Regions from separate parts of the Brevibacillus sp. NSP2.1 genome, predicted to be linked through region 2. Evidence: riboswitches for the same ligand, from Rfam matches in the RefSeq annotation. Region 2 holds a riboswitch; each other region holds the start of a gene.
The links. Region 2 has a riboswitch for cyclic di-GMP ahead of M655_RS01905 (methyl-accepting chemotaxis protein). Riboswitches for the same ligand answer to the same signal wherever they lie in the genome.
Positions count from the first base shown of each region.

Region 1: it holds a riboswitch for cyclic di-GMP, as region 2 does, so the genes downstream of both, M655_RS19775 (methyl-accepting chemotaxis protein) here and M655_RS01905 (methyl-accepting chemotaxis protein) in region 2, are expected to answer to the same signal.
Region 3: it holds a riboswitch for cyclic di-GMP, as region 2 does, so the genes downstream of both, M655_RS22230 (GNAT family N-acetyltransferase) here and M655_RS01905 (methyl-accepting chemotaxis protein) in region 2, are expected to answer to the same signal.

Region 1 is NZ_CP048274.1:4,073,753-4,083,821, forward strand. Features, by position in the region: gene ilvB (biosynthetic-type acetolactate synthase large subunit) at 1-540, opposite strand, end outside; gene sat (sulfate adenylyltransferase) at 1,146-2,297, opposite strand; gene M655_RS19745 (phosphoadenylyl-sulfate reductase) at 2,321-3,022, opposite strand; gene M655_RS19750 (hypothetical protein) at 3,182-3,412, opposite strand; gene rplT (50S ribosomal protein L20) at 3,685-4,044, opposite strand; gene rpmI (50S ribosomal protein L35) at 4,136-4,333, opposite strand; gene infC (translation initiation factor IF-3) at 4,364-4,867, opposite strand; gene moaA (GTP 3',8-cyclase MoaA) at 5,130-6,143, opposite strand; cyclic di-GMP riboswitch class II at 6,441-6,524, shown strand; gene M655_RS19775 (methyl-accepting chemotaxis protein) at 6,661-8,391, shown strand; gene thrS (threonine--tRNA ligase) at 8,466-10,069, opposite strand, start outside.
Region 2 is NZ_CP048274.1:372,543-382,611, forward strand. Features, by position in the region: gene M655_RS01870 (aldehyde dehydrogenase family protein) at 1-992, shown strand, start outside; gene M655_RS01875 (SDR family oxidoreductase) at 989-1,759, shown strand; gene M655_RS01880 (TRAP transporter substrate-binding protein) at 1,838-2,908, shown strand; gene M655_RS01885 (TRAP transporter small permease) at 2,972-3,439, shown strand; gene M655_RS01890 (TRAP transporter large permease) at 3,446-4,720, shown strand; gene M655_RS01895 (FAD-binding oxidoreductase) at 4,738-6,102, shown strand; gene M655_RS01900 (formate--tetrahydrofolate ligase) at 6,241-7,869, shown strand; cyclic di-GMP riboswitch class I at 8,084-8,183, shown strand; gene M655_RS01905 (methyl-accepting chemotaxis protein) at 8,257-10,069, shown strand, end outside.
Region 3 is NZ_CP048274.1:4,576,492-4,586,560, reverse strand. Features, by position in the region: gene M655_RS22250 (C40 family peptidase) at 1-361, opposite strand, end outside; gene M655_RS22245 (DUF3139 domain-containing protein) at 475-783, shown strand; gene M655_RS22240 (sensor domain-containing diguanylate cyclase) at 1,789-3,390, opposite strand; gene M655_RS22235 (methyl-accepting chemotaxis protein) at 3,610-5,073, opposite strand; gene M655_RS22230 (GNAT family N-acetyltransferase) at 5,075-5,623, opposite strand; cyclic di-GMP riboswitch class I at 5,785-5,868, opposite strand; gene M655_RS22225 (hypothetical protein) at 6,152-6,334, shown strand; gene M655_RS22220 (TrmB family transcriptional regulator) at 6,468-7,277, shown strand; gene M655_RS22215 (AzlC family ABC transporter permease) at 7,403-8,077, shown strand; gene M655_RS22210 (AzlD domain-containing protein) at 8,068-8,400, shown strand; gene M655_RS22205 (DNA alkylation repair protein) at 8,457-9,164, shown strand; gene M655_RS22200 (amino acid ABC transporter substrate-binding protein) at 9,389-10,069, shown strand, end outside.

The DNA of each region.
Region 1 (10,069 bases), 1.9 Mb from region 2:
TGGAATGTCGATGAGGACCGGGCCCGGACGACCTGTAGAAGCGATGTGGAACGCTTCCTTCACGATGCGCGGAAGCTCGCGGACATCGCGGACGAAGTAGCTGTGCTTCGTAATCGGGATGGTGATTCCGGTAATGTTCGCTTCCTGGAACGCGTCGGTTCCGATCAGCGACTGGGCTACGTTTCCGGTGATGCACACCAGCGGAACCGAGTCCATCTGGGCTGTCGCAATTCCGGTTACGAGGTTGGTCGCCCCCGGACCGGAAGTGGCGATGCATACGCCCGGTTTGCCAGTAGCGCGGGCGTATCCGTCTGCTGCGTGGATCGCGCCCTGCTCATGGCGAGTCAGGATGTGCTTGAAGTAGCTCCCGTACAAGGAATCGTAGATCGGGAGCACCGCTCCGCCTGGGTAGCCGAAAATGTATTCGACTTCCTCCAGGATCAGACAGCGCAGAAGCGTTTCTGCTCCTGTCACTTCCTCCCCGAACTGAATCGGTGGAATGCCGTTCTTTTTCTGCAATTCGGCCATTTCAACACTCATTTTCCTCTCCTCCTCCCACTTCTTAAAGCAGCTATAAAAAATACCTATGGACACATAGAAAAACCCTTTCGCCCCGACACGGTTCGGTTTCCATGTCTTTTGGGGCGAAAGGGTTCGCGGTACCACCCAACTTTATCGGCGCCTCGCGGTCAGCCGATCTCAGCCAGTCACAGCAAATGCGGACTGTAACACGCTAACGGGTGTCAATCGGTTTTCCCTACTTTTTGCACGAGGCAAATTTCAGCAAAACAGCTCAGAGGTGAGCAATGCAGCGTACCCTATGCCCGTTCTCAGCAACCAGGGCTCTCTGTAAAAGGGGAGACGCGCACCATCCTCGTCATAGCCTGCTATTATAACAATATTTCTAATATTGTTGTTGTCAGAAAATAAAGTGTTACGTCTGATTATAGCTAGGCACTTTGGGGGTGTCAACGAAAACAAAAAGATTTTACTATACTTTCGTCCGAACGAATGCTCAGTAGAAAATGCCGGAACGGCGCGGTTTTTGCGTGAAAGCGGATACATTTTCTTTCGGCTTGTCCCCTTTCTCGGGCAAGGAAACGGACCGGCAATGCCCGCCCTTCCCTTTTGTTCGTAAACTTGTTTTACAGATTGTCGCGAAGTCCCTCGATCAAAATTTGCGCCACCTCGGGACGGGTAAATTCCGGCGGCGGGGTCTGGCCGCTGCGCAAAAGCGCGCGCACTTTTGTCCCGGACAGCGTCAGATGCTCGCTTGCAGCGTGTGGGCACGTCTTGGCCGTCGCCATTCCTTGGCAGGCTGTGCAATAAAAGCTGTGCTCATAAAACAGCAACTGGATGCCCAGCTCCTCTGGCGCAAATGCAGAGAAGATGTGCTGCGCGTCGTACGTCCCGTAGTAATCGCCCACGCCCGCGTGATCGCGGCCTACGATGAAGTGCGTGCAGCCGTAGTTTTTGCGGACGAGCGCGTGGAATACCGCTTCTCTCGGACCTGCGTAGCGCATCGCCGCCGGGAAGGCCGCGAGCAGCACGCGCTCTTTCGGGTAGTAGTTTTCCAGCAGGGCGAGGTAGCTTTTCATCCGCACTTGCGCGGGGATGTCATCTGACTTGGTTTCCCCCATCAGCGGGTTGAGAAAAAGCCCGTCGACGATTTCCATTGCCGCCTTTTGGATATATTCGTGCGCCCGGTGGACGGGATTGCGCGTCTGGAAGCCGACGACGCTCTTCCAGCCGTTTTGGGAAAAAAGCTCTCTCGTCTCGCGCGGCGTCAAATAATATTCGGCAAACCGCTCGGGCTGCGGCCGCTTGAGCACATGCACCGGACCGCCCACGTACAGCCCCGGTTTTTCCATCAGCTTTTTCACTCCCGGATGCGCCCGGTCCGCTGTCCGAAACACTTGTCTTGCCTCCCGGGCTTTATCGGGCTGGTAGAGGCTTTGCACCTGGAGTATGGCGTAGTCTTCGCCATCTTCGCCGCGCAGCCATACCGCATCCCCCGGCTCGATGTCCGCGTGCTCGGCCGCATCGACTGCCAGCGTCACGGGCAGCGGCCAAACCGTCCCGTCTGCGAGCCGCATCCGCTCCACGACGGAATGGTAGTCGTCCTCGCAAAGAAAGCCTGTCAGCGGGGAAAAGGCGCCAATGGCGAGGCAGTCTATGTCAGACAACGTCCATTGATCGACCACGATTGCTTTTTTGCCAGCGGCTCTGGTTATCGCTTCCGGCTGACTTTCCAGCCGTTCAATCAGCGTCCCACCGTGTGGCGAGATCGTATGCATAGCGTGTCCTCCCTTTTGTTCCCTTACTTGTGCAGGCCGCATTCGGTCTTGTCAAAGCCGGCCCAGCGGCCCGCGCGCGGGTCCTGCCCTGACTGGACAGGCCGGGTGCAAACACTGCAGCCAATACTTGGATAATTGCGGTCATGCAAAGGGTTGTAGGGGACATCGTTCGCGTGTATATATGCCCACACCTGGTCCATCGTCCAGTCCGCGAGCGGGTTGAACTTCACCAGCTTGAATTTATCGTCCCATTCCACTTTTTTCGCATTGGCGCGGGTAGGCGCCTGATCGCGGCGAATGCCGGTAATCCAGGCGTCGTAGCCGGACAGCACCCGTGTCAAAGGCTCTACTTTGCGGATTTGGCAGCACAGATTCGGGTCTGTCTCCCACAATTTGTCTCCGTGGCTCTTCTCCTGCTCAGCCAGAGTCATCTGGGGCAGCACCTGGATAAATTTCGTCTGGTACCGCTCCTCCAGCTTGTCGCGCGTCTCGTACGTCTCGGGAAAATGTTTGTTCGTATCGAGATAAAAAACAGGTATCGTCGGGGCCAGTTTGTGCAGCATGTCGATCAGCACGACATCCTCGGCACCGAAGCTTGAGGCGAGGACGAGGTTGCCTGCGAAGTGTTCCACCGCCAGAACAAGCACATCCTGCGGGGATTTGGCTTCCATCCGGTACGCCCACACTTGCAGCTCTTCGTCCGCCATCCTCTGGCGATTGCTCATCAGCGAAACTCCTTTCCTGCTAGGATTCCCCCACCATCATATGTCGGGAGGCAGGAAGTGGCGATTCGTCCTGCTGACAAAACTGCCGCGACGGCACCGAAAGAAACGAAAAGAGCGACCAGACCTGTAGCCCGATCGCTCCTCGCGGATTGCTCCCTCTTATTTTTTGTCAGAGTCACTGTTTGCTGCCGGGAAAATAAACGAACTGCCTGTCGGAATCGTGTTGAGATTCGCCTGGTCTACATTTTGTGTCGCCGGTGCTCCTGTGATGAAGACGACGGGTGCTACGTAGGCATCATCCTTTTCTTTGGCGAACGCTCCCGGAACGAACAGCGCCGAACAGACCACCGCAGTTGCACCCATCATTACCATCCACTTTTGTTTTTTCATCTCTACTCTCTCCTATCCAATGTTTTCCTTTGACGCTTTTTATTGTACGGCAGGGAGCCATCCTCTCGACACGGACGGGAGATTGTTTTTTGCTCCAACCTGAGACGGAGCCGCCTCTACGCCCGTTGTCCATTTTCTTAAAAAAACGATGGCGTTTCGTTGCTGCCCTTGCGCTTTTCGGATGTTCATTCATAGGGGAGAGCCTCTCCGACAAGCAAAAAAAGCCGACCTTCCCCACCAGGAAAGATCGGCTTTGCTTTTTGCGTATGTGCTTACGCGTTCAGTTTGCCTTTTGCAACTGCTGCCAGTTCGTTGAACGCAGCTTTGTCGTTCACAGCCAGGTCAGCCAGCATTTTGCGGTTCACTTCGATGCCAGCCACTTTCAGGCCGTGCATCAGACGGCTGTAGGACAGACCGTTCAGGCGAGCTTGCGCGTTGATACGGGTGATCCACAGTTTGCGGAAGTCGCGTTTCTTTTGACGACGGTCGCGGTATGCATAAAGCAGGGATTTCATTACTTGCGCATTAGCGGATTTAAACAGGCGATGTTTGGAACCGAAGTATCCTTTCGCCAGCTTCAGGATTTTCTTATGACGACGGCGTGTAACAATGCCACCTTTTACTCTTGGCATACTAAACTCCTCCTGGTCTTTCCAGCATGGCGGCCTACTGCTAGGCGCTTAGGGAGCTCATGCTGCGTAATGTGTGTAATGATGCGAAAACTTACAGGTAAGTGAGCATTTGCTCCATGCGTTTTTGATCGCCTTTGGAAACGAGTGCAGCTTTGCGCAGGTGGCGCTTTTGCTTAGTCGTTTTGTTGGCGAACATGTGGTTACCAAATGCGCGGTCGCGCTTCAATTGGCCGCTTCCAGTCTTTTTGAAACGTTTTGCAGCAGCCTTGTTGGTTTTCATTTTAGGCATCTGAAAAGTCCTCCTGTCTAAACTACTATCTTACTTTTCCGCTTTCGGAGCCAGAATCATAATCATGCTGCGGCCCTCGATCTTCGGTTTACGCTCAGGCGTAGCGAGATCTTCACACTGAGCAGCTACACGCTCCATAACGCCAAGCCCGATTTCGGAGTGGGTGATTTCACGTCCACGGAAACGGATCGTACACTTCACCTTGTGGTGATCCTCCAAGAACTTGCGGACGTTGCGAAGCTTGGTTTGAAAATCGTGTTCTTCGATGTTAGAAGAAAAACGCACTTCTTTCAGCTCGATGATCTTCTGGTTTTTCCGTGCTTCTTTCTCCTTTTTCGCCTGCTCGTACTTGAACTTTCCGTAGTCCATGATACGGCATACAGGCGGTTTGGCTGTCGGAGCAACGTTTACCAGATCCAGTTCGGCTTCCTGGGCAATGCGCAACGCTTCCCTGAAGGGTACGACTCCCAATTGGCTCCCGTCAGCGCCGATCAAACGGACTTCACGGGCACGGATCGCTTCGTTGATTAACATTTGATCCTTGCTAATACTTGCCACCTCCGTCAATTTCGAGAAGGAACAAAAATGTGCGAACGCATCTGCGCCCGCACATATCTCACCTAAGCAATTTCATCAGATCCAAGGATCTTTGCATAAGAGTTACCTGTCAACAGTCGTGTCGGACGTCGACCCAGGTGAGAAGCTGGGCGCCTCTGCTTGTTCTCGAAGTATGAAGTGTTTATACACGCAACTTATAATACAAGGTAGAGTTGTCTTTGTCAAGGCTTATCGCTTTTTATCCTCCGATGTGGGACATTTCCACCTTCGGACGCTTTTGCAGCCCCGGCGTTTCGTCCAGCCGTTCTTCCGAATAGCGCTCGTCGCGCTTTTCCCAGATCGCGCGAATCTGCTCCTGGATTTCTTCGTCGCTTCGCCCGCTGCGCAGCGGCTCGCGCAAGTCATAGCCGGCGGAGGCGAACAGGCAGTTGTACATTTTCCCCTCTGCCGACAGCCGCGCCCGCGTACAGGTAGAGCAAAAGGCTTGTGTCACCGACGAGATCAGCCCAATCTCCTGATCGCTCCCCTCGTAGCGGTAGCGCGAAGCGACCTCGCCGAAGTAGTTCGCCTCGACCGGGACGAGCGGCATTTCTGCGCCGATCATCCGGACGATTTCGCTGGAAGGCACGACCTGATCGAGCTTCCAGCCGTTGCTGTTACCTACGTCCATGAACTCAATGAAGCGCAGCGTATGGCCTTGCTCGCGGAAATAACGGGCCATCGGCAAAATGTCCTGGTCGTTGACACCGCGCTGGACGACCATGTTGATTTTCACCCCGAGTCCCGCTTCCGCCGCCGCGCGAATCCCGTCGAGCACAGCATCCACCGGATAGCCTCTGCCGTTTAACATGCCAAACCGCTCGTTGTCCAGGCTGTCGAGGCTGACGGTGACGCGATCAAGCCCGGCTTCCTTCAAAGCCTGGGCATGGCGGGCGAGCAGCGAGCCATTGGTCGTCATGGCGATATCGTGAACGTCCTCTATTTTTCGAATCATTCGTATTAATTCAGGCAAATCCCTGCGCACGAGCGGTTCTCCGCCCGTAATCCGGATTTTCCGCACGCCGAGCGCTGTGAATATTTGGGTCAAGCGGGTAATTTCTTCAAACGACAGCAGCTTGTGCTGCGGCAAAAATTCAAACTCCGGCCCGAAAATTTCAGCCGGCATACAGTACCGGCAACGAAAATTGCATTTGTCTGTCACGGAAATGCGCAGATCACGGAGAGGACGCTTTCGTGTGTCACGTACTTGCATCTGCTCTAGCACTGGTGGTCACCCTCCTTTTCCTGGCTGAGCCTGGCATGCCACTCTATCTCCAGTTTGTCTCGTATTGATGTCCAACATGCGATTCCGGCTTTTTATTAGCGTACCATATTCCGCCTGCGAACGGCTCCTGTTCCTGCACTTTTCGCTGTTGCAAAAGCGGTCGCAAGCCGATGAAAATCGGAAAAATGACCCGGTGCACGCCAATGTGCAAACCGTTTTTTTGACTATTCCCTTTTGTATAAACATAGGATAATATGACTATATATTATGCTCTATATATTCCTCTTCAATAAGGAAAGCGAAGATCAGCCGTTTGTATGTGGGCACTTGAATGGCTGGGAGCGAGTAGTGCAACCGACCCTATTTTCGTTGTAGAGTCGGTTTATTTTATCCCAGAACAAAGGCCTTGTCCACTGCTCAGAAACGGCAAGCTGCAGCAATGGCAATCGCCCCCTCTTTCTCAATTTTTGAGTAAATCAATAAAATGTAAAATTCGGAGGTCTGCATGCAATTTTTTGCAAAGAAAGCAAAGCCATGGAATGAGTATGTGAAAGCTTCCCACGCAACTGACATTACCGAAGTGGGCGAACGCGTGAAAGAGCGCCTGTCTTTTTTGGGCGTGGATCAGGATACATTGGCGCACGTCAAAGAGGCTGCTACCACGCTTTACCCCTTTAAAGCAGAGATCGTATCCAAGTTTTACCAGTCGATCACTAACGTTCCCCACCTCCAGAAGATCATCCTCGACAACTCCAGCCTGGAGCGGTTGAAAAAAACTTTGGAGGTCCACCTGGAGCAGTTTCTCACAGCAGAAGTCAACCATGAGTACGTGAAAACGAGAATTGTCATCGGGCAAGTTCACAGCCGCATTCATCTGACAGCCGATCATTTTATTTCTGCACACCATCTGCTGATTCAGATCATGACCACGATTTTGATGGAAAAATGGAGCAATCAGCCGCATCAGATGATGAAAATGGTCACCGCTGTGCAAAAATTGGCAGCATTCGATCAGCAACTGATTGTGGAAGTGTATATGGAAGAGACGTTCAAATCGTTTTTGTTCGGCATCTCCGGCATGCTCAACCATATGACCCAGCTCGACACGACGAAGCAGCTTATCTCGGGAATGGACGAGCAGATCGAGGAAAGCCACAGCGTCACCGCCGCAACGGAAGAAATGAGCGCCTCGATTCAGGAAGTCGCCAACCACGCGGTCAAAGTCGCGGAAGGGACAGACGAAGCGGTGCAATCCGCTGAACAGAGCAAACAGATCATCAATGCCGCTCTCGGCGACATCCGCCAGGTGGGCCACGTCTTTGTCGAGGTCATGAGCAGGGTAAACCAGCTCAATCAGGAGATTCATCAGACACAGGACGTCATCCGCATCATTCGGGAAATCGCCGAGCAGACCAACCTGCTCGCGCTGAACGCCAGTATCGAGGCCGCCCGGGCCGGAGAGCAAGGGCGCGGCTTTGCAGTCGTAGCCACTGAGGTGCGCAAGCTGGCCGAGCATACAAAAGAACAGATCAGCCGGATCACAGACAACATGGAGTCGCTGCAACAAGTTTCGAAGCGAGTGACGGAGCAGATGGACAGCACGAGCAAGCTGGTGGAGCGCAGCGTCGGGGAAGCCCAGTTCGCCGATGTCGCCCTGAACAAGATTGTGTCCACCATGCAGGAAATCAGCCAATCCACCTCGCAAATTGCCGCCATGACCGAGGAACAGGCTTCTTCTGTCACGGATATCGCCCACCGCAACTCCACGATTTTTGACCTGAGCACACATTCGCAGCAAATCGCCAAAAACACCGCGCAAATCATTCTCGAACTGAGCCGGAAAATGGATGAGTACCGCAAGACGTTCTTTACGATCAATGTCAAATTGAGCTACAAAGACATCGTGCGCGTGGCCAAAACGGATCATTTGCTGTGGAAATGGAAAATTTACAACATGTTCCTTGGTTTGGAAAACCTGGTCGCCGCAGAAATGGCCTCGCACCATCACTGCCGACTGGGGACGTGGTACTACAGCGACTTGCCGCCGCTTGTGCGCAACAACCCGACCTTCAAAAAGCTGGAGGAGCCGCACAAATTAGTACATTTTTACGCCAAGCAGGCAGTGGAAAAATACCAGGCCGAGGATCTCGCCGGCGCCCAGGAAGCGTACGAGCAGCTTCAACGGGCGTCCCATGAAGTCGTAACACTGCTTACCCGTCTGGAAAATGAGCTGTAGCAGTTGTCGCCACCGTTTTCGCCAAAAACAAAAGGGCCGTTCCCACCGTTCGGGTGAGAACTGCCCTTTTTGCTTTACTTCATTTCGTTGATTTCGGCGCGGATTTTTTCCACGAACTCATCAACGGTCATGGCGCCTTCATCGCCTACTCCCCGTCTGCGTACAGACAGAGTGCCGTCTGTCACTTCTTTTTCCCCGATAACCAGCATGTACGGGATTTTTTGCACTTGCGCTTCACGGATTTTGTAGCCGATTTTTTCGTTGCGCGCATCCAGCTCTACGCGGATGCCAGCTTGTTGCAGCTTTTCTTTGACTTGCTCGGCGTACGGAATGTGCACCTCGCTGATGTTCATCAAGCGCGCCTGGATTGGAGTCAACCAGACAGGGAATGCGCCTGCGTAGTGCTCGATCAGGATGCCGATGAAACGCTCCATGGAGCCGTACATCGCACGGTGCAAGACAACCGGACGATGCTTTTCGTTGTCTTGGCCCACGTAAGTCAGGTCGAACTTCTCCGGCATTTGGAAGTCGAGCTGGATGGTTCCGCATTGGTGACGGCGTTTCAGCGCGTCGGTAATTTGGAAGTCGATCTTCGGTCCGTAGAACGCACCGTCGCCTTCCTTGATTTCATACGGCATTTCCAGTTGCTCCAGCACCTTTTTCAAGGAGCTTTCCGCTGTTTCCCACAGCTCGTCGGAGCCCATGGAATCTTCCGGGCGAGTCGAAAGTGCTACGCTGTATTCAAAGCCGAACACTTTGTAGATTTTGTCGATCAGCTTAATCATGTTTTTGATTTCGCTCTCGATCTGGTCAGGGCGGACGAATACGTGTGCGTCATCCTGGCAGAAGGTGCGAACCCGCAGCATGCCGTTCAGCGCGCCGGAATATTCGTGGCGGTGAACCTGGCCGAACTCGGCATAGCGAATCGGCAAGTCGCGGTAGGAATGCATTGCGTTTTTGTAAATGAGCATGTGTCCTGGGCAGTTCATCGGCTTCAAGGCGTAAGTCGCGTTGTCGACTTCAGAGAAGTACATGTTTTCCTTGTAGTGATCCCAGTGACCGGATTCTTTCCAGAGGCGCTCGTTCATGAGGAACGGCGAGCGCACCTCTGTGTATTGGGCAAGCTGTTGCAGGCGGCGGGAGAACTGCTCCAGCTCGTTGCGGACAGTGAAGCCGTTTGGCAGGTAGAACGGCATGCCAGGCGCTTCCTCGGAGAACATGAACAGCTCCAGCTCTTTGCCCAGTTTGCGGTGGTCGCGCTTTTTCGCCTCTTCGATGAAGTGCAGATATTCGTCCATATCCGCTTTTTTCGGCCAAGCGGTACCGTAGACGCGCTGCAGCACCTGGTTTTCCGCTTTTCCGCGCCAGTATGCACCTGCCACGCTCATCAGCTTGAACGCTTTGATGTAGCCAGTGGACGGCAAGTGCGGGCCGCGACAGAGGTCGAAAAATTCGCCCTGCTCGTACAGGGTGATCGTCGCATCCGCCGGCAAGTCGCGGATCAGTTCCAGCTTCAGATGGTCGTTGAGGTTTTGGAAAATTCTTGTCGCCTCGTCGCGGCTGACGACTCTGCGGCGGATCGGCAAGTCTTCCTTCACGATTTTTTCCATTTCCGCCTCAATCTTGCCCAAGTCTTCTGGCGAGAGCGAGACCGGAATGTCCATGTCGTAGTAGAAGC
Region 2 (10,069 bases):
TCATCGGAGCGATTACTCCGTTCAACTACCCGCTTTTGCTCAGCACGCACAAGATCGCTCCGGCGCTCGCCGCGGGAAATACGTTGGTAGTCAAGCCGGCGACGGTCACGCCGATCGCGACCTTTCTTTTGCTGGACGTATTGGAGGAAGCGGGCCTGCCCAAAGGGTATGTGAACATCGTGACAGGCGCAGGCAGCGAGGTGGGAGAATGGCTGCTGGATGAGGAACGCATCGCCATGTACACCTTCACCGGGTCGGGCGAGGTGGGCCGCCATATCAAGGAGCGCAGCGGCATGCGTCCGGTGGCGCTGGAGCTTGGCAACAACTCGCCGAATATCGTACACCACGATGCAGACCTGGAGCTGGCGGCCCGTCAGACAGCCGCGCGCAGCTTTCATAACGCAGGCCAGGCGTGCATCGCCGTGCAGCGCATTTACGTACACGAGGACGTGGTGGAAAAGTTCAGCGAGCTGTACATCGCGCACGTCAAGCAGTTGAAAGTAGGCAATCCGGAAGACCCGGAAACAGACGTAGGGCCGATGATTAGCGAAAAAGAAGCCAAACGAACGGAGGAATGGGTGCAGGAAGCGATCAGCCAGGGGGCGCAGTCGCTTTTGCCAGTCAAACGGGAAGGCGCTCTTTTCTATCCGGCGGTGCTCGTCAATACGAAGCCGGAGATGAAGGTCGTGTGCCGGGAAGTGTTTGCTCCTGTCGTGACGATCATTCCGTACAGCGATCTGGAGGACGCTTTTGCCCAGGCCAACGATTCGGAGTACGGCTTGCAGGCGGGAATTTTCACCCGCGATCTGAATGTCGCGATGAAAGCGGCGCGTACCTTGGAATACGGCGGTGTCGTCATCAACGACGTCTCGACCTACCGCAACGACGTCATGCCGTATGGCGGCGTGAAAAACAGCGGACTGGGCAAGGAAGGCCCGCGCTACGCCGTAGAAGAAATGACCGACGAAAGAATGGTGGTGATTAATCTATGAACGGACAACTGCTGCAAGGAAAAACCGCGCTGGTAACAGGTGCCGGGTCAGGGATGGGAAAAGCGATCGCCAAGCTGTTTGCCGCAGAAGGAGCCAATGTCATCCTCGCTGATCTAAACGAAGAAGCCGCTTTGCAGGTGGTCGCCGAATTGCCGGAAGGAAGCGGCCACGCGGTGCAAGCCGATGTAGCTGACGATGAGAGCGTAGCCGCGCTCGTCCGGGAAACGCTCGATGTCTACGGAGCGCCCGATGTGCTGGTCAATTGCGCCGGAGTGCCACAGGCGTTCACCCCTATCGAGGAGCTGACGCTCGCCCAATGGGATCGGATCATGTCCGTCAATACCAAATCGATCTATTTGACGACCAGGCATGCGGTTCCGCATATGAAAGCGAAAAACAAAGGAAGCATCATCAACATCGCCTCGATTGCCGGGATTCGCGCGCGGCCTGGCCTCAACGCCTACTGCGCCTCCAAAGGAGCGGCGATCATGCTGAGCAAGGCTTTGGCGATCGAGCTGGCCCCTCATCACATCCGGGTCAATGTCATCAATCCGGGCCCGGCCGAGACGCCGATGCTGGGCAAATTCATCAACGGGGACGAAGCAGAGGTAGAAGCCGGGAAAAAAGATATTTTCATCAGCAGCGTTCCGCTGGGGGAGCTGATTCAGCCGGAGGATATCGCGCAAGCCGCCCTGTACCTGGCATCTGATCTGTCGAAAATCGTGACGGGCGAGGTCATGAATGTGGACGGTGGAAGAGGAATCTAGTAGCTAGTCAAATGAGCGGAATTTTCATATTATTAAATAAATTGAAAACAAACAAACACAAATAGGGGGTATTGCAACATGTCTCGAAAGAAGTGGAGTTTCGTGCTATCTGGCATCATGTCTGTTTCGTTATTACTGGCGGCATGCGGAGGCGGAGGCGGTCAACAGGCCGCCCAGCCTTCCGGACAAGGCGGGGGACAGCCAGCCGCGCAAACGGGAGCGCCGTCGAGCGACGGGCAAAGCTATGTCTTCAAGGCGGGGCACTCCTTGACCGAAGACCACCCGTACCATCTGGCGCTGAAAAAGATGGCCGAGGATGTAGACAAGCGTTCGAACGGAAAAGTGAAAATCGAGGTGTATCCATTGAGCCAACTCGGGGCCGAGCGGGAGCTGACAGAGGCACTGACGTTTGGAACGGCAGATATGTCGATTACGTCAACCGCGCCTGTCACGAATTTTTATGCCAAGCTGGGCGTGCTCGACCTGCCTTTCCTGTTTGAGAGCCGCGAGCAAGCGTACAAGGTGCTCGATGGAAAAGTCGGAGAAGAGATGCTGAAAAACTTGGAAAGCGCCAACCTCGTTGGCCTGGCTTGGGCTGAAAACGGTTTCCGCCACATCACGAACGGAACGAAAGACATCAAGAAGCCGGAGGACGTCTCCGGCATGAAGATTCGTACCCAGGAAAATCCGATTCACCTCGCTGCCTTCGAGACGCTGGGCGCCAAGCCGACGCCGATGGCATGGACAGAGGCGTTGACCGCTTTGCAGCAAGGAGTGGTAGACGCGCAGGAAAATCCGGCGATCGTCGCACAGACCTACAAGCTGTACGATTCGAAGCAAACGCACATGTCGCTGACCGGGCACGTGTACTCCGCGGCGATGATTTTGTTCAGCAAGCCGGTGTGGGACAAACTTCCCGCAGACGTTCAGCAACTGATTGCGGAAGAAGCGAAAAAAGCCGGGCAGTACGAGCGTGAGCTGATGATTAAGATGGAGGAAGAAGCGATTGCCAACCTCAAGGCAAAAGGGGTTGTCGTGACAGAGGACGTCGACAAGCAGGCTTTCCGCGAGGCCATGAAGCCTGTGTACGACAAGTTTTCCGACCAGTTTGGCAAAGAGCTGGTGGATGAAATCGTCAACACGAAATAAACGGCAAAAGGGAGAGGGGCCAGGCGGCTTTTCTCCCCCCTTTTCCACGAAAGGAGAAACTGTGTGAGCAATCTCATATCCAAACTAAACAGCGCTCTGCGTCTCGTCATTATTGCCTTGCTGGCCGTGATGGTCGTCGCCGTCTTCCTGCAAGTCCTTTTCCGCTTTTTCCTTGACCAGCCGCTGGCCTGGACAGAGGAGCTGGCGCGCTATCTTTTGATCTGGATTACTTTTCTCGGCTCCGCTTATGCCATGGCGATCAAGGCCCATATCGGTACCGAATACATCCAAAAGCATTTGTCGCCATTCATGAATAAGGTCGTGTTGATCGTGGCGGCTCTGTGCAGCCTTTTCTTTTTTCTCGTGATGGTTCAGCAAGGCTATCTGCTGTCTGCCAGAAGCATGGTTCAAAAATCACCCACCCTGCTCATTCCCATGGGCTATGTCTACATGGTGATACCTATCAGCGGTGTTCTGCTCATCATGAACGTGATTCATGTGACATGGAAAGACATTACCGGGAAGGAGTGAGCCATCGTGGGCACGATATTGTTTTTGACGCTGCTTGTGCTTTTAATCATTAACGTCCCGATTGCGGTTGCGTTGGGGCTGTCGGTAGTCGTGGCCTTTATAGTCGAAGGTAATATTCCGCTTTTGGTCGTCATTCAAAAAATGTTTAACGGAACTGATTCGTTCCCGCTCATGGCGATTCCGTTTTTTCTGCTGGCGGGCAAGCTGATGGAAACGGGCGGGATCTCGGCAAGGCTGATTCGCTTTGCCAATACGATCGTCGGCAATTTGCCCGGCGGACTGGCTATCGTGGCGGTTCTCGGGTGCACCTTTTTCGCCGCGATCTCGGGTTCGTCGGCTGCGACGACGGCTGCTGTAGGGGGCATTCTGATTCCGCACATGGTTAAAAAAGGGTACGATGTGCGCTTTTCCTCGGCGCTGCACGCAGCAGGCGGAACGATTGGCGTCATGATTCCTCCCAGCGTGCCGATGGTGCTGTACGGAGTGGCAGCGAGCACGTCGATTAACGATCTGTTCATCGCGGGCATCGGCCCGGGCATTCTTGTCGCGATCTCGCTCATCATCTACGCGTACTGGGTCAGCAAAAAGCAGGGCTGGGGCGGCGGTGAAAAGCATTCGGCAAAAGAAATCTGGCAGGCGTTCAAAGATGCGATTTTGGCGATTCTCATGCCAGTCATTATTCTGGGCGGGATTTACGGCGGCGTCTTTACATCGACGGAAGCTGCGGTCGTGGCGGTCGTGTACGGGCTTGTCGTCGGCCTGTTCGTTTACCGGGAAATCAAGTGGCGGGACCTGGGCGAAATTTTCAACAGCGCAGCCAGCATGACGGCTGTCATCATGCTGATTATTGCGACCGCCAACGCGTTCGGGTTTTTGATGACGAGAGAAAACATTCCCCAGGAGATCGCGCAGTTCATGCTGGGGATTACGGATAGCACGATCATTACGCTGTTGATTATCAATATACTGCTCCTGATTCTCGGTACGTTCATGGAGACGGCAGTGACCATCATTCTCCTGACCCCGATTCTGTTGCCGATCATTCACACACTGGGGATTGATCCCGTCCTGTTCGGCGTTATCATGGTCGTCAACTCGGCCATTGGCATGTTGACTCCTCCGGTCGGAATTAATCTGTTGGTAGCGGGAAATATTGCCAAGCTGTCGAATACAGAAATTGAGAAGGCAGCCATTCCGTTTCTGATCCTGTTGTGTGTAGATTTGATGCTGATTACGTACATTCCGGAAATCAGCCTGTTTCTCGTCAATCTGAGCAAGTAGCGAAGGAGAGAGTATGCGTGGACTATCAACAGCAATTAGTGAGTCTGCTAGGAGAAGACAGGGTGACGACCAACCCGACCGTTCTTGTGCACCACAGCCATGACGAATCGTATCACACGCCGCATTTGCCGGACGTAGTCGTGTTTCCGCAGACGGCGGCAGAGGTCAGCGCAATCCTGAAGCTGGCCAATGAAAAGCGGATTGCGGTGACGCCGTTTGGACTGGGGACCAGCCTGGAAGGGCACGCGATTCCGTACGCGGGTGGCATCAGCATGGACTTTTCGCTGATGAACCAGGTGCTGGAGGTGCGGCCGCAAGATTTTCTCGTGCGGGTGCAGCCAGGCGTGACGCGCACCCAGCTAAATCGCGAGCTGAAAAAGCACGGCTTGTTTTTTTCCGTGGACCCTGGGGCTGACGCGACGCTGGGCGGCATGGCGGCCACCAATGCGAGCGGAACGACCTCGGTACGCTACGGAGTGATGCGCGATCAGGTTCGCGATCTGGAAGTGGTGCTGGCCGATGGCCGTATCATCCATACGGGCAGCATGACAGCCAAGTCTTCGTCCGGGTATCACCTGACCGGAATGTTCGTCGGCTCGGAAGGGACATTGGGTGTGTTCACCGAGCTGACGCTGCGCGTGTACGGGATTCCGGAGGTGACGATGGCAGCGCGGGCCAGCTTCCCGACAGTTCAGGACGCGGTAGATACTGTCGTCGATATTCTCGGAGCCGGGATTCAGGTGGCGCGGATCGAACTGGTTGACGAGCGCTCCATTCGCCAGGTGAATTTGTACAAAGAGACGAGCTACCCGGAAAACCCGACGCTTTTTATCGAGTTTCACGGCAGCGAGCAGAGCTTGGCGCACGACATCGAGTTTGCCCAGACGATCGCGACCGAGCACGGCTGCACGCAGTTTTTGTTCGAGACCGATTCCAAGGCGCGGGCTGTGCTCTGGGATGCCCGCCACAATCTGGCCTACGCCTTCGTGCATAAGTCGCCAGGGAAAAAGATGATGGTGACAGACGTATGCGTGCCGTTTTCCGAACTGGCCGGAGCAGTGGTCGACGCCCGACAGGCTATTGACCGCTCGGGTCTGGACGGAGCCGTACTAGGGCATGTGGGCGACGGAAACTACCACGCGATTGTGATGATAGACGTCCATGATCCCGAGGAAATGGCGCGCGCCGAGGCGCTGAATGCGCATCTGGTAGAGTACGCGCTCGGCAGAGGCGGGACGTGCACCGGAGAGCACGGCGTCGGAGTCGGCAAGGTCAAATACCAGCGCAAGGAGCACGGAGCGGCGCTGGACGTGATGCGGTCGATGAAGCAAGTCCTCGATCCGAACGGCATTTTGAACCCGGGAAAAATATTCGACAAATAATGACAGCCTGCATTCTGAATGCGCAACAGAATGCAGGTTTTCTTTTTGCGAAAAGTGGAGCGCCGGAAAGGAGAACAAACTGCAATGTGGAATGTAGAAGATTGGTAAATAAACATTTCGCAAGGCAGGGAGGCAGGTATGAAGTCGATTGTTGAGATTGCCAAGGCAGCAGGTATCGATGAACAGGATCTGGAGCTTTACGGAAAGTATAAGGCAAAAATCTCTGATGAGCTGTGGGATAAAATAAAAGACCGACCTGATGGCAAGCTGATTCTCGTTACCGCGATGAATCCCAATCCGGCAGGAGCAGGCAAGACGCTGACCACGATTGGTTTGTCGCAGTCGCTCAATCTGCTTGGAAAAAGGACGATTGCAGCGCTCCGTGAGCCATCCCTTGGCCCGTGCATGGGGATAAAAGGAGGGGCTACCGGAAGCGGCAAGGCGCAAATCCTCCCTGCGGATGAAATCAATCTGCATTTTACTGGCGACATTCACGCCATTACCGCCGCGCACAATTTGCTTGCGGCGATGATCGACAACCATATTTTCCACGGCAATCCGCGGGGCATCAATCCGAAAAAAATCGTCTGGAAACGGGCGATGGACATGAACGACCGCGCGCTTAGAAATATCGTGGTCGGGCTGGGAGACGGCAACGGCATGACGCGCGAAGACGGCTTCATGATTACGACCGCATCGGAAATCATGGCGATTTTGTGCCTGAGCGAGAACCTCGCCGACTTGCGCGAGCGGCTGAACCACATCATCATCGGCTACGATTTTGAAGACAAGCCAGTCCGGGCGGAAGAAATCAATGCGGTCGAGGCGATGTGCGTACTGCTCAAGGAAGCGATCAAGCCAAACCTCGTGCAAACGATCGAGGGCACGCCAGTCATCGTCCACGGCGGTCCGTTTGCGAATATCGCGCACGGATGCAGCAGCGTGATCGGCACGAAGACAGCCTTGAAGCTGGCCGACTACGTCGTAACGGAAGCGGGCTTCGGCGCTGACCTGGGCGCGGAGAAGTTTTTTGACATCAAGTGCAGAAAAGCCGGGCTGACGCCATCGGCAGCAGTCGTGGTCATTACCGTGCGTTCCTTGAAGTACAACGCCGGAATCAAAGTGCCGGATTTGGCCGAAGAAAACCTCGCCGCATTGGAAAAAGGCTTCGCCAACGTGCGTCGCCATCTGGAAAACTTGCAGAAGTTCGGCGTGCCGGCGGTTGTAGCGATCAACCATTTTGCCACCGATACACAAGCGGAGATCGACGCAGTCATGGCGCTGTGCCAGGAGGCAGGTGCCGAGGCGGCGCTGTCCAAGGCGTGGGCAGAAGGCGGAGAAGGCGCAATCGAACTGGCGGAAAAAGTGACGCGCGCGGCAGAGCGCCCTGGGCAATTCCGCTTTTTGTACGAAGAAGACCTCGGCGTGAAGGAAAAGATTGAGACGGTGGTCAAAGAAATTTACCGCGGCTCCGGGGTAGTCTTTTCGCCGCTGGCGACAAAAACGATCCAGAAGGTAGAGGAAATGGGGCTGTCCCATCTGCCTGTGTGCATGGCGAAGACGCCGTACTCCTTTACAGATCGGGCCGATCAGCTTGGCGCCCCTGTCGGTTTTACCATTCAGGTGAGCGAAGTGCGGATTTCGGCAGGAGCAGGCTTCATCGTCGCCTTGACCGGAAGCCTGGTGACGATGCCGGGACTCCCGAAGAAACCTGCGGCCGAATCGCTGTATGTGGATGAGCACGGCCACGTGGAAGGGCTGAGCTAAACGAAGAAGTCAAAAGTGGACGACAGGCTGACACCAACAACAAGGTGTCAGCCTTTTTGCGATTTTTTCGCAATTATTTCGCAGAAAGTAGTTTACTTGTCAAACAATTTGGGTAAAGATTTTGTGTGGAAAAAAATCCAAGCCATTATTTTAAAGTTAACCCACATTTTTCCGATGTTGTGCTATAGTATTTTTATACAGATAAAACGACAAAAAATGACAAAGGCAAACCTGTTGAAAGGCAGGGACGCAAAGCCACGGGTCTAAGGCAAGCAGAGCGCATCTTCTGCTGCTACGATAGCCGGGTTGCCATGCCGTACACGTAAGAAGGCTGTCCGGGTGGCAGTCTTTTTTGTTGCCAAAAAAAGATAGGAGGTACAGCGTGAGATGGAATCCAGTTTGAAGAAAAAGCTGATCGTCGTCATGTGCCTGCTCTTGATTGTCAGCTTGGGTACGGTCTGCGGTGCCAGCTACTACAGCTCGTCGCAGTTGCTGTCGTCCAGCCTGGACAAAGAAGCGGAACTTACGGCCAGCAATCTTTCCATCAGAATCGACAGCTTTTTCCAAGAAAAAATCGGAATTGTTGAAACGATCGGAGAGATGATTTCCGCCGACAACAATTTCGACCATGACTTGAAGCTGATTCAGGAGGCGCAGAAGAAAAACCCCGAGTTTGAGACGTTTTTCTTTTCCTATGACCTGAGCGGCAAAAAAGTCATCAACTTCAAGGGCGAGGAGACGAACCCGTCTGATCGTCCGCATTTTCAGGAGGCAGGACGAGGCGAGGGGAAAATCATCGTTTCCGAGCCGGTCGTGTCGCAGCGGACAGGCAACTACATCGTGACGATCATCGTTCCGCTGATGAAGGACAATCGCCAATACGGCTATGTCGGTTCGACCATTCCGATCAACGAGATTCAGAAGACGGTTTCCGAGGAGAAGTTCGGACATAGTGGCTATGCCTTTTTGGTGAGCAAAAAAGGAACGTATATTTGGCATCCGAACAGCGAAGTCATTTTGAAGCAGTCGGTGCTCGACAGCAATATTCCTGAGTTGAAAACCGCCTTTGAAGCAACGGCACAAGGCGGCCGCGGAGTCATTCAATACGAAGAGGGACAAGCGGCGCAATTCGCCTCCTACGCTTCGACCAGATTGAACTGGGGAGTGTTCATCACTGCTCCGGCCAAAGACCTGCACGCTCCGGTCAACGAACTGTCGATCAAGCTGCTGGCTATTTCCTTGGTCGTTCTGGCGGTGGGCATCGTCTTCGTGTACTGGCTGTCGGTTCGCTTGGTTCGACCGATCCAGCGTCTGAACCAGGCCGTCAATGTCGTCGCCCAGGGCAATCTCACAGAGACGGTCACGGTGGCCGGAAAAGATGAGATCGCAGTGCTTTCCCGCGACTTCAACCAGACCGTCTCGCACTTGAAAGGCTTGATCGAAGGCGTGTCGCAATCGTCGGAGCAGGTGCTGCGCTTTACGCATGAAGTGTCGGCAGGAATTGAACACGCGACCGAAAACGTAAACCGGATCGGGACGTCAATCAACCAGATTGCCAGCGGGGCCGAGGCACAGGCTACCAGCTCCAAGGACGTCGCCTTGTCCATGAATGACATGGCGGCGGGGATTGTGAAAATTGCAGAGACATCCGCGCATGTGTCCGAAGCGGCGCGCGAGGCATCGGATCAGGCCGAGCAAGGCGCAGCAGTCGTTGAGCAGGCCGTCCGGCAAATGGGCAGCATCGGAGAGGGCACGACCAGAGCGGCTGAAGCCATTGAGCGCTTGAACAGCCGATCCAAGGAGATCGAAGGGATTCTCGATACGATCAGCCAGTTAACCTCGCAAATCAACCTGCTTGCGCTCAACGCGTCGATTGAGGCAGCGCGGGCTGGCGAGCACGGCCGCGGCTTTGCCGTCGTGGCGGGAGAAGTGAAAAATCTGGCGCATCAATCCGAGGAGTCGGCTGCGAAAATCGCGGCGCTGATCGGGGAAATCCAGCAGGATACCCGCCACGCGGTAGAAGTGATGAACACCGGCAATCGCGAGGCGCAGGAAGGCATTTCGATGATCGAAGAGGTGCGGGATATTTTCGCGCATATTTTGGAATCGTCGCGCAATGTTGCCGCCCATATTTTGGAGGTGTCGGCGGCATCGGAGGAAATGTCTGCAGGCTCTGAGCAGGTGAGCGCCTCGGTCGACG
Region 3 (10,069 bases), 1.4 Mb from region 2:
AGTAAAATGCTTGCCAGATGAACTTAGAACAATAACTAAGCTCAATATTATCCAAGTCCATATTGAAGTAGTATTTCTTTACGTCATCAATATGGTTGATTGCCCATTTAGCAGCTTTAGAAGCTCCACTCCTGGGACGGAGAACTTCGATCTTATCGCCGTCCCTAAATCGAGATACATAGTAATCGATATCTTCAACGAACCAAGGTCCTTTTGGATGAACGTGAATGATATCGTAGTCCGGTCCTACAATTGCCACGTGTCCAACAAAAAAAGTCGAAAAGCTTTTTTTCGAGTACAATACGTCTCCTGGCTTCATATCTGTGTTAGTTCCAGGATATTGTGGTTTTTCAGTTGCCATATAAAATTCCTCCTATATAGTTGATTAACGATAGTAGGGCGCCCATTATCGCTTTCACTCTTAAGGGAAAAAAAAGCATCATTTTACAACCAATTTTTTGGGGGATAACGAAAATGAACAAAAAAACAATGATTATAGTTTTCCTGGTCTTAATCATGATCTCTGCTCCAGTTATATATGTTCAAGGAACTTTGTTAAGCTTAGAAAATCAAGTACGCCAATATCTCATTACGGAGAAAAATCTCGATGAGAAAACAATAGTTAGTCTAGATGGCGTTTTTGGGAAGCTTCCGGTCTTTAGTGTAGAAGTTATTTTTGCTGATGAACCCGATGTAAGATACTTTTATACTGAAAAAAACGGAAACATAATACCTTTACATCCATCGCCTAAACCCAAAGGATACGAATACAAACATAAGTGAGTCCCGATAATCTACACGTCCGAATCCCCAGATTCGGGCGTTTTTCCCTGTTATGAGCGATTGGCGTTCCACCGATCGTCTCAAAAAGTCCACCCATTATGGACGTCCTACGCTGGTACCGCCTTTGGAGGCGAAAGGGGGATTGTCCCTCGCGGATGACTGCAATTAACTCCATTTTCATTTGTTGGATACTATCTTCTTGCGGTTGTTTGATATACCGCGATAGAAAAATCATATCTGGCTCAAACAAGGTAATAAGCGTTTCTCATGCTTGCTAGCGCGGTCAGTGGAGCGGTGAGCAACTGCTGCCAGCACCAAAGAAAAAATTTGACCTAGCGAAATACGAATCAGGCTAGCGCAGCCCTTGAAGCCGCGAGCAACTGCCGTCAGCATTCTACGAAAAACTGGCCCTAGCGAAAATCCACCAGCTACTGCTGTCCTTGAAGCCTCGAGCAGCTACTGCCAGCATCCAACAAAAAATCGCCCCAGCAAAATTCGCACACTAATCACGCGGCAGCACTTGCAAAGCAGAATCCTCATGGAAACCAACACAAACGATTGATATTGCGGGCAGTACATCAAAGGCGGCATACTAGAAGGCAAAACTGCATTCGCCAACGCCTTCCTCGATCGCTTTGGACGATTCGAATTTGTTGGTTACGAACTTTGTGCAAGGGACGCTATCTGTTTTCGATGCCGAAAAATTAAGCCAAATACGGCAAGTGCCGGTCGGGGAGTGGCCTACCCAAGTGTTTGTTGTGCCAAAATCGAGTGCGAACGAATAAGGAAGCAAGCCCTGATTTTGGCGTGATTTTGCGAAAGGCAGGAGGCTGAGTGTGAAGGCAGGAGGGCAGGAACACATACAGGCGGGAAAGCATAAAGCCACGAACACACGAACTCATGCCCACCCAACCAACAATTAAGCACCTCCCCAACACCCCCCGAAAGAAAGAACGACTGCACCCCCAACAGATGCAGTCGCCCTTTTCTCGCACAAAACTTTATTCAACAACCTTTCTCATTCGCAATTACAACCTTGTTCCTCCCAGACTCTTTCGCCTGGTACAAAGCCTGATCGGCCAGTTCGATGAGCTGTGTAGCGGAATCTCCGTGGAGCGGGCTGCTGACGATGCCGACCGATACGGTGATGGGCTGGCCCGTCGGATTTGTGCTGCTTTCCATCTGCGTTCGGATTTTTTCCGCGACGGACAAGGCTTCTGTGCTGGAAGCGCTGCGGAGCAGGGCGATGAATTCTTCGCCGCCGAAACGGCCGCAAATGTCGCTTTTTCGCACACAGCTTTTCATGATTTCCGCAAACTGCTTCAAGACTTCATCGCCGACCGGATGGCCGAAGGTGTCGTTGACGTGCTTGAAGTGATCGATGTCCAGCAGGAGGATGGAAAAGTTCTTTTTCTCTTTCGTCCACGTTTGCAAAATCTCTTCGACGGAACGGCGGTTCGCAAGCCCTGTGAGCACGTCGGTGGTTGCTTCGTGGGTCAAGCGGTCGGTTTTCTCTTTGATTTTTTTGGCCGCTGTCCGGAATGCTTTGGTCAATAAATCGGCCTCCCGGTTCCAATGGTGCTTGTCCGGGGGCAGCTCGACTCTTTCCGAGCCCATTTTGCTCATCAGATCGGCTAGGTGGACAAAAGGTCTGGCCAGCTTGTGGGCGAGCTGAATCACAATCAGAAGCAGGAACAGAGACGGAGGCAGCAAGTAGAGCAGCATCATTCGCACCTGGCTGTGCAGCTCGTTGTAAACGAGTTCCATCGGCGAAGTGACGATGACTCCCCAGCCGTTTGCCGGAACTTGCGCATACCCGGCCAGCAGGTGATCGCCGTTGATGCTCAACATCTGGTCGTAGCCGTTGTTGCCCGCGAGCAGCTTTCGTACGACGGGATTGGACTGGATGTTCTGGCCGATCTGCTGTTTGTCCGGATGGAACAGCAACTGTCCATTCGAGCCGACAATCGAATAAGACGAGCCGCTCGTATCTATCTCCGGGTTGCCGATAATCATGTTCAAAATGTTGTGATCCTGCAAATAGATCGTTCCCCCGACGAATCCGCGATACTGTCCGTCCTTGTCAAAGATCGGTTCGCTCATAAACAGCAGGAGGCGCTTGTACTTTTTGGAAATGTAGGGCGATGAGATGTAAGGCTTTTTCAATGCCAGTGCGTATTGCGCTTCCCTGGTCGTAAGCTTCTGTCCGACAGTGCCGAGCGATGGCGGGGACACACTGCGAACCGTTCCGGTTTCATCTACGACAGTAAGCGAGTTGAAGTAGTTGCCGCTTTTGCGAAGAATCTCCAGATGTTCGATGGCTTCTTGTTGCGTCCGTGAGGGATGGTCGATTAAAACGGTGGCGGAATAGCGCAGGCTGCTGCGCATGGATAGGAACAGGGAGTCGATCATTTGGCTCATTTTGCTTGCGCTCGAATAGTTAAGAGTGAGAGTCGTATCAATCAGCGACTTCTTTTTCGATTGATACGAGGCTACGAGAAGAATCGTCAGCGTCAACAGAATGGACAAGGAAACAAGACCCGTCAAAAGGGTAGTCAAACCAATCTTTTTCCCCTGGCTCGTTGGAAAACGATGAAAAACAGGCATATGGCTTAGGCCTCTCTTTGCGTTGGATCGATTCACGATGGAAGAGAACTGTAAAAATTCCATGTGTATTATAAGCGATACAGGCGGGACATGCTATGTAGAAAAATGAATTTTATAAAAAAATCTCGCCGATTCCACAATTATCCAGACATGCACGCAAAAAAACCGCCCTCTACAAAAGAGAGGGCAGTTGCATAAAAATCCAGCCAGCTTTGCTGCTTACGTATTCAAACCGCGAATTTGTTGCTCGATCTTTTCGAAGCCACCGGATACTTTGACGATTTCCTCTTTTTGCTCGGAGACGAGCACGAGGACTTCTTCGAGGCTTTCCTTGTTTTTGTCGGTGATGTCTGCGTTGACCTCGACTTTGGCGTTGACTTCCTGAATCATGCTGTGGACGTGGACGATGAACTCTTGCAGATTTTTCGTTTTCTCGGCGAAGTTGTGCATGTAGTTGTCCACGTTCGTAAACATTTCCTGAACCTCCATGATCCCTTCGCTGTTTTTCTCAAACGACAGTTGGGACTCGGAGATCATGTCGGAGACGAGCTTCATTTTTTCGCGAATCGTCATCAACAAGGTAGAGATTGATTCGGAGGACAGCTTGGAAGATTCGGCCAGCTTGCGCACCTCGTCCGCTACGACGGCAAAGCCGCGACCATGCTCGCCTGCACGGGAAGCCTCGATGGTCGCATTGAGCGCCAGCAGGTTGGTCTGTGCCGAAATTTCCGAAATCGTTTGGATGATTTTTTCAATGGATTCCGTTTCTTTGTTCAGCTCTTGGATCAGCTTGTTCGTGCCTTGAATGTCCTTGATAAAGCGCTCGAAGTCGTTGCCGATGTTGCTGATGCGCTTGCCGCTTTCATTGGTCGCTTCTTTGGTCGATTCTACGTATTCGTGCATTTCGGTCACGGAGCGGGTCATGTCCTCTACCTGGAGGTTGGTCGTGCCCATCTCGCGGCGCAACTCGTTGGTGTTGTCGGTCTGGATCGAGAAGGAGCGCATGATCTCCTGAAGGGCAGCCACTGTCTCCACCGCGCGGACGTTGACGCCATCTGTAACCTTGTTCAAATTCTCCTGATATTCCTGGACGGAGTTGAGCGATTCGTTGATCTGGTCCAAAATGCGCTGCAGCGACTCTTTGGAGGCGATCGCTTGCTGCTTTTGCTCCTCGCTTTCCCGCTGCAGCTTGTTGTTGAAAACTGCGTGCATCATGCTTGTCGCCGATACGAAGCAGAAGGCCAGCAAGTAGTACATCAAATGAACAGGATCGGACGTGTAGAAAATCGCTTCGCCGTTCGTCAGGAAATAGTAGGTGACGATCCCCATGGCTGCGATGATGGTCAAGATGTTAATCAGTTTGTCCTGATAAATGCCCATGACCGCGACGAAGAACATGATCGTCATGATGTTGACCAGCCAAGGATCGAGTCCCACGATGACGAACATGAAAATGCCGATGACAGCGAAGTTGAAAAACTTCATGAAGGGAGCCATCTTGTCCCGCCAGGCTGGCCGGTTGGAAAGGTAGGCAAAAGGTGCGAGCACCCCGTACAAAATCCCCAGCACGGTTAAAACGAAGGAGAACGGAACCCCCATGATGAGGTTCACGATCTGGACGATGGTAATGATGCTCGCAAAAACAATGACCACCCAGTTATTTCTTCTTTGTAAGAGTTCCATGTCAGCTAACCTCAACTTTTATTTGTTTGCAAAGCTCTTGATACCAGGCAAATTCGGGCTTGTCCTTGTTCAAATAGGCTTCTTGCAGGTGGAAGACGGTCGGAATGGCATTCGCCCCTTTGTAGAAGACCATCTCTTTCACTTGCGTCGCTCTGACGTTGTATTTACGGTTAATCAACTGAAAAAAAGCCGGATCTGCCAAACCGACTGCATGCGTATATCCGTGTTTTTCTGCATAATCGATCATGAGGGCAACTCCCCATCGTCCCAGCTTTCCGCGGAACTTGGGCAAGACAGCGAAACTGTCCACTTCGACAACTTTCATATCGCTCGTCAAAACATCCTGAAACAAATTTTGCAGATAAGCAGAAGATTTTTCATGTGGTGTAAATTCAAAAGTCCCGCCTGGTTCGTCCTCATCCGACAACAAAAGATAGACGTCGGAACCATCTTTGGCGTATTCCATCTCGAAGCCCATTGAGGTCCAGACACTTTCCTTGATTTGATGGAAAAGTGCCAAAGATTGTGCTGAATCAACCAGTTTGTACATAATACTCCACTCCATTTTTCTCTCTCTTTGTTTTTTCATGTACAAGTCTAGTGTTGATCGATAAAATGGCGCCTCCTTTCTTCCATGTGAGCATAAAAAAGGCCATTCCCCATGCGGAAACAGCCCAAAGTCACCATCATCTTCCTGCTATGCTCATGATGTATGGCAACCCGGCTGTCATGGTCAAAGACTTTAGACCCGTGGTTTTGCGTCGCCACCTTTCGATGACTTTGCCTTTGTCATTCATTTGCGAAAAATGTATAGAAGTGTCGAATTATGCAAAATATAATCCAAGAGAAACAATCTTGTCAAGTTTTGGTAGGGTAAAGTAACCGATTGTTCATAAATAGTCGGCTCCAAATTGGTAGTTTGGACAGAGAAAGATGCGAGGAAAAACAGAGAAAAGATAGGAACATAGTCAGGTTGTGCCGGGACTTTTGCCAATGGCCGACTCAGCTACTTGCGCCTGATGCGTAACAAAAATTTACCATCCGTCCGATAACTAGAAAGAACAGGAGGGATGCGAAAATGAGTCAGGCCAAAACGATTGAGTTTCACTTTTCCGGTGGCGAGCTGGTTAAGATCGAGACAACCGAGCCGGAAGAAATCATCCAAATGGTCGCCAACCAAAAGGATGGGTGGCTGCAATACGATGACATCGTGATTAATGTAAGAAACGTTTCTTACATTAAAGTGCGCGATCTCGCTTAGGCTGCTTGCTTGCCAAAAAGGCCCTCGTTCACGGAGGGTTTTTTTTATTTTCGCTTGTGCCGGGAAAAGCACATTGACAAAGGAACGAACCTGAACCTATAGTGAGTATAAAACTAACTACTAAGAGGTCGGGATGGAAGACATATACAAGGAATTGCAAAAGCTCGGATTTTCCCAGTACGAGTGCAAGGCTTACATCAGTCTGCTCAAGCACTCTCCGATCACCGGATACGAAATCAGCAAACGCTCTGGCGTGCCGCGCTCCATGATTTACGAAGTCGTGGGCAAGCTCGTTGACAAAGGGGCTGTTTACACCGTGCCTTCCGAGCCTGTCACGTATGCGCCGCTGCCAGCAAGAGAGCTGGTCCGCAGGCTGCGCGGGCAGTTCGAAGCGTCCTTCGACTATTTGGAAAAAAACTTGTCGGCCTTAGAGTCCGAGCAAGAGATCGACGTCATTCGGCGAATTAGCGGTGACGAGCTGGTGCTCATGGAAATGAGGCAAATGATCGAGCAGGCTGGCGAGGAAGTGTGGCTGTCGATCTGGGAGCCTCAGGTGCCTTTTATCCAGGAGGCGGTGGACAGACGAACCGAAGAAGGGATTTCCGTCTTTACCGTTTTGTTTGGACAGCAAGAGACGCGCGTAGGGACGACGTATCACCATGACTATATGGCGCCTGATGTGGCCGAGGAACGGATGGGCGGGCATCTTACAATCGTCGCGCGTGATCTGGAGGAAGTGCTGATCGCCAACTTCACGCCAAATACGGCTGCCTGGGCGGTCAAGACGAAGGATCCGGCGCTCGTTCTGGTCGCTGTCGAGTACATTCGCCACGATATTATGTTTGCGGAAGTGACAAAGGTGCTCGGCCCGGATAAGGTCGAAGCGCTCTGGCGCAGCAAGCCGGACTTGTACCAGGTGGTCACCGGGAAGAGATTCAAGTAAGCGGAGCGAAGCAGGAGGCAAGCGCGCAAGCCGGAGTGAAATAAAGAGAGAGTGAGGGAGAAGCAGTGGGGCGAGAACAACTGCAAGTAGAAGCATTGTCGAACGCGGGTGAGCAGGGAAGCTTCATGCAGGGGGTCAAGGATTGCATTCCAACCTTGCTCGGGTATTTGAGCATCGGGTTTGCGGCAGGTGTGCTGGAAAAGACCGCTGGGCTGAGCATCATGGAAATTGCCTTGATGAGCATTTTGCTGTACGCAGGCTCGGCGCAGTTTATTGCTGCGGGCATGATTGCCGCAGGAAGCTCGGCGATGGGAATTATCATTACGATTTTGTTTGTGAATTTGCGGCATATTTTGCTAAGCGCGGCTCTGTCGCCCTACTTCCGCCATCTGACGGCGTTTCGGAACATGCTCGTCGGTTCGCTTCTGACAGACGAGACGTTCGGGGTTGCGATCAACGAGGCGGCGAAGCGCAAGCAGATCGACGAAAAATGGATGCACGGTTTGAATGTGACGGCTTACCTGAACTGGATTGCGGCCAATTTGGCGGGAGCCTATTTCGGACAGTGGATCGCCAATCCCGAGCAGTTGGGCCTTGATTTCGCTCTGCCGGCGATGTTTATCGGCTTGCTGGTGCTGGCGATGATGAGCCGCAAGCAAATCCGGCTCGATATCGTCGTCGCCATCAGCGCAGTCGTCATTGCTGTAGGCGTGTCTGTCTTGTATCCGGGCAACCTTGGCGTCATCGTAGCTACGCTGTGCGCATCGACAATCGGGATGGTGATCGAAAGATGGAAGTGAGATGGGATATCTTCCTCATTATTGTAGGCAGTGCGCTGGTCACGTTTTTGCCGCGGGTGCTGCCCTTGATGGTGCTGTCGCGCATGGAGCTTCCCGCGTGGGGCGTCCGCTGGCTGCATTACGTGCCGATCGCGGTCATGGCTGCACTGGTCGGGCAGGAGCTGTTTTTGCAGGAGGGAAAGTTGTCGCTACTAGCCAATGTCGAGCTATTGGCGGCGATTCCGACGTTTCTGGTTGCGATCGTGACCCGCAGCCTGCTGGGCACGGTTGTCGTCGGGATGGTTTCGATCATGATCTTGCGCTACCTTTTCCCGCTCTTGTAGCAGGGAGAAAGCAGCCGGGAAATGGGTAAACTAGGAAAAAAGGGAGGCGGACGCGAATGACCGTGGAAGAAGTCATGCAACAGTTGGAAGCGTTGGGCACGGAGCAGACGAAGAAGACGTTCATGCGCCATGGCGCCAGGGAGCCGTTTTTTGGCGTGCGAATCGGCGACATGAAAAAGCTGGTGAAGGCAGTCAAGCGCGATCAAAAGCTGGTGCAAGCGTTGTACGAGACGGGCAATCACGACGCGATGTATTTGGCGGGCCTGGCGATCGACCCGCAGACGGTGACGAAGGAACAACTGCAAAGCTGGGTCAGGCAGGCGTACTGGTACATGCTGGCCGAGTACACGGTTGCGGGTGTTGCCGCCGAAAGCTCGTTCGCCCTGGAGCTGGCACGGGAGTGGATCGAAGCGGAGGAGGAGATGATTGCAGCTTGCGGCTGGAGCACGTACGCCAACTACTTGTCGATCACGCCTGACGAGCAGCTCGACCTGGCGGAAATCAGCGCCTTGCTTGCGCGGGTGAAGCAGACGATCCATCAGGAAAGAAACCGGGTACGCTATGTCATGAACCAGTTTGTCATCGCGGTTGGCGCGTCTGTCACGGAACTGCATGCGGAAGCGGTGCAGACAGCGGAAGCGATCGGAAAAGTCCAGGTGGATGTAGGCCAGACGGCGTGCAAGGTCCCGTTGGCGACGGAGTCTATCAAAAAAATCGAAGAGCGCGGCAAGATCGGCCAAAAAAGAAAGACGTGCATCTGCTGATCGGCTGCAGGACGAAAGCGCCTGCAAGCCCGTCTCGCGCGCGAACAGGCAAAACGCTGGGGAATCCGGCGTTTTTTGTTTAGGAATGCTTTTCCTGTGCGCTTTTCTTTGCTAAAGTCTCGACTCTTTTTGGATGATGTGCTATCATGATACCTTGTTAACGTATTACCACTTTATCAGAGTAAAAACAAATAGAGACTAGCCGAACTAGGGGGAGAATCACGATGAAAAAATTTGCTTTGCTGTCACTGCTTTTCGGAGCTGTCTTTTCACTGGTAGTGGGCTGCTCCAGCGAGAAAACAGGCGCTGACGCCAATAAACTGATTATCGGAATCGACGACAAATTTGCGCCAATGGGCTTCCGCGATGAGAAAAACGAGCTGGTCGGCTTCGATATCGACTACGCTCGCGCCGCTGGCGAAAAGATGGGCAAGCAGGTCGAGTTTCAGCCTATCGACTGGGGTTCCAAAGAATCTGAATTGAACAGCGGCCGGATTGATCTGATCTGGAACGGATACACGATTACGGATGAGCGCAAACAAAAAGTGCTGTTCACGAAGCCGTACTTGAAAAACGCGCAGGTCGTCGTGACGCTGGCCAATTCCGATATGACGAAGCTCGCGGATTTGTCTGGCAAAGTTGTCGGGCTGCAAAAGCTGTCCTCTGCCGCTGACGCTCTGAATGCAAGCGAGCTGAAAAACCAGGTGAAGACGATCACGGAGTTCCCGGACAACGTACTGGCTTTGAGCGACCTGAAAATCGGCCGCGTCGATGCCGTGGTCATCGACCAGGTCGTGGCGGATTACTACATGACCAAAGATCAGGGAACGTTCAAATTGTTGGACGAATCGTTGTCTCCTGAAGAGTACGGCGTAGGGGTGAAAAAAGGCAACGAAGCGCTGCTG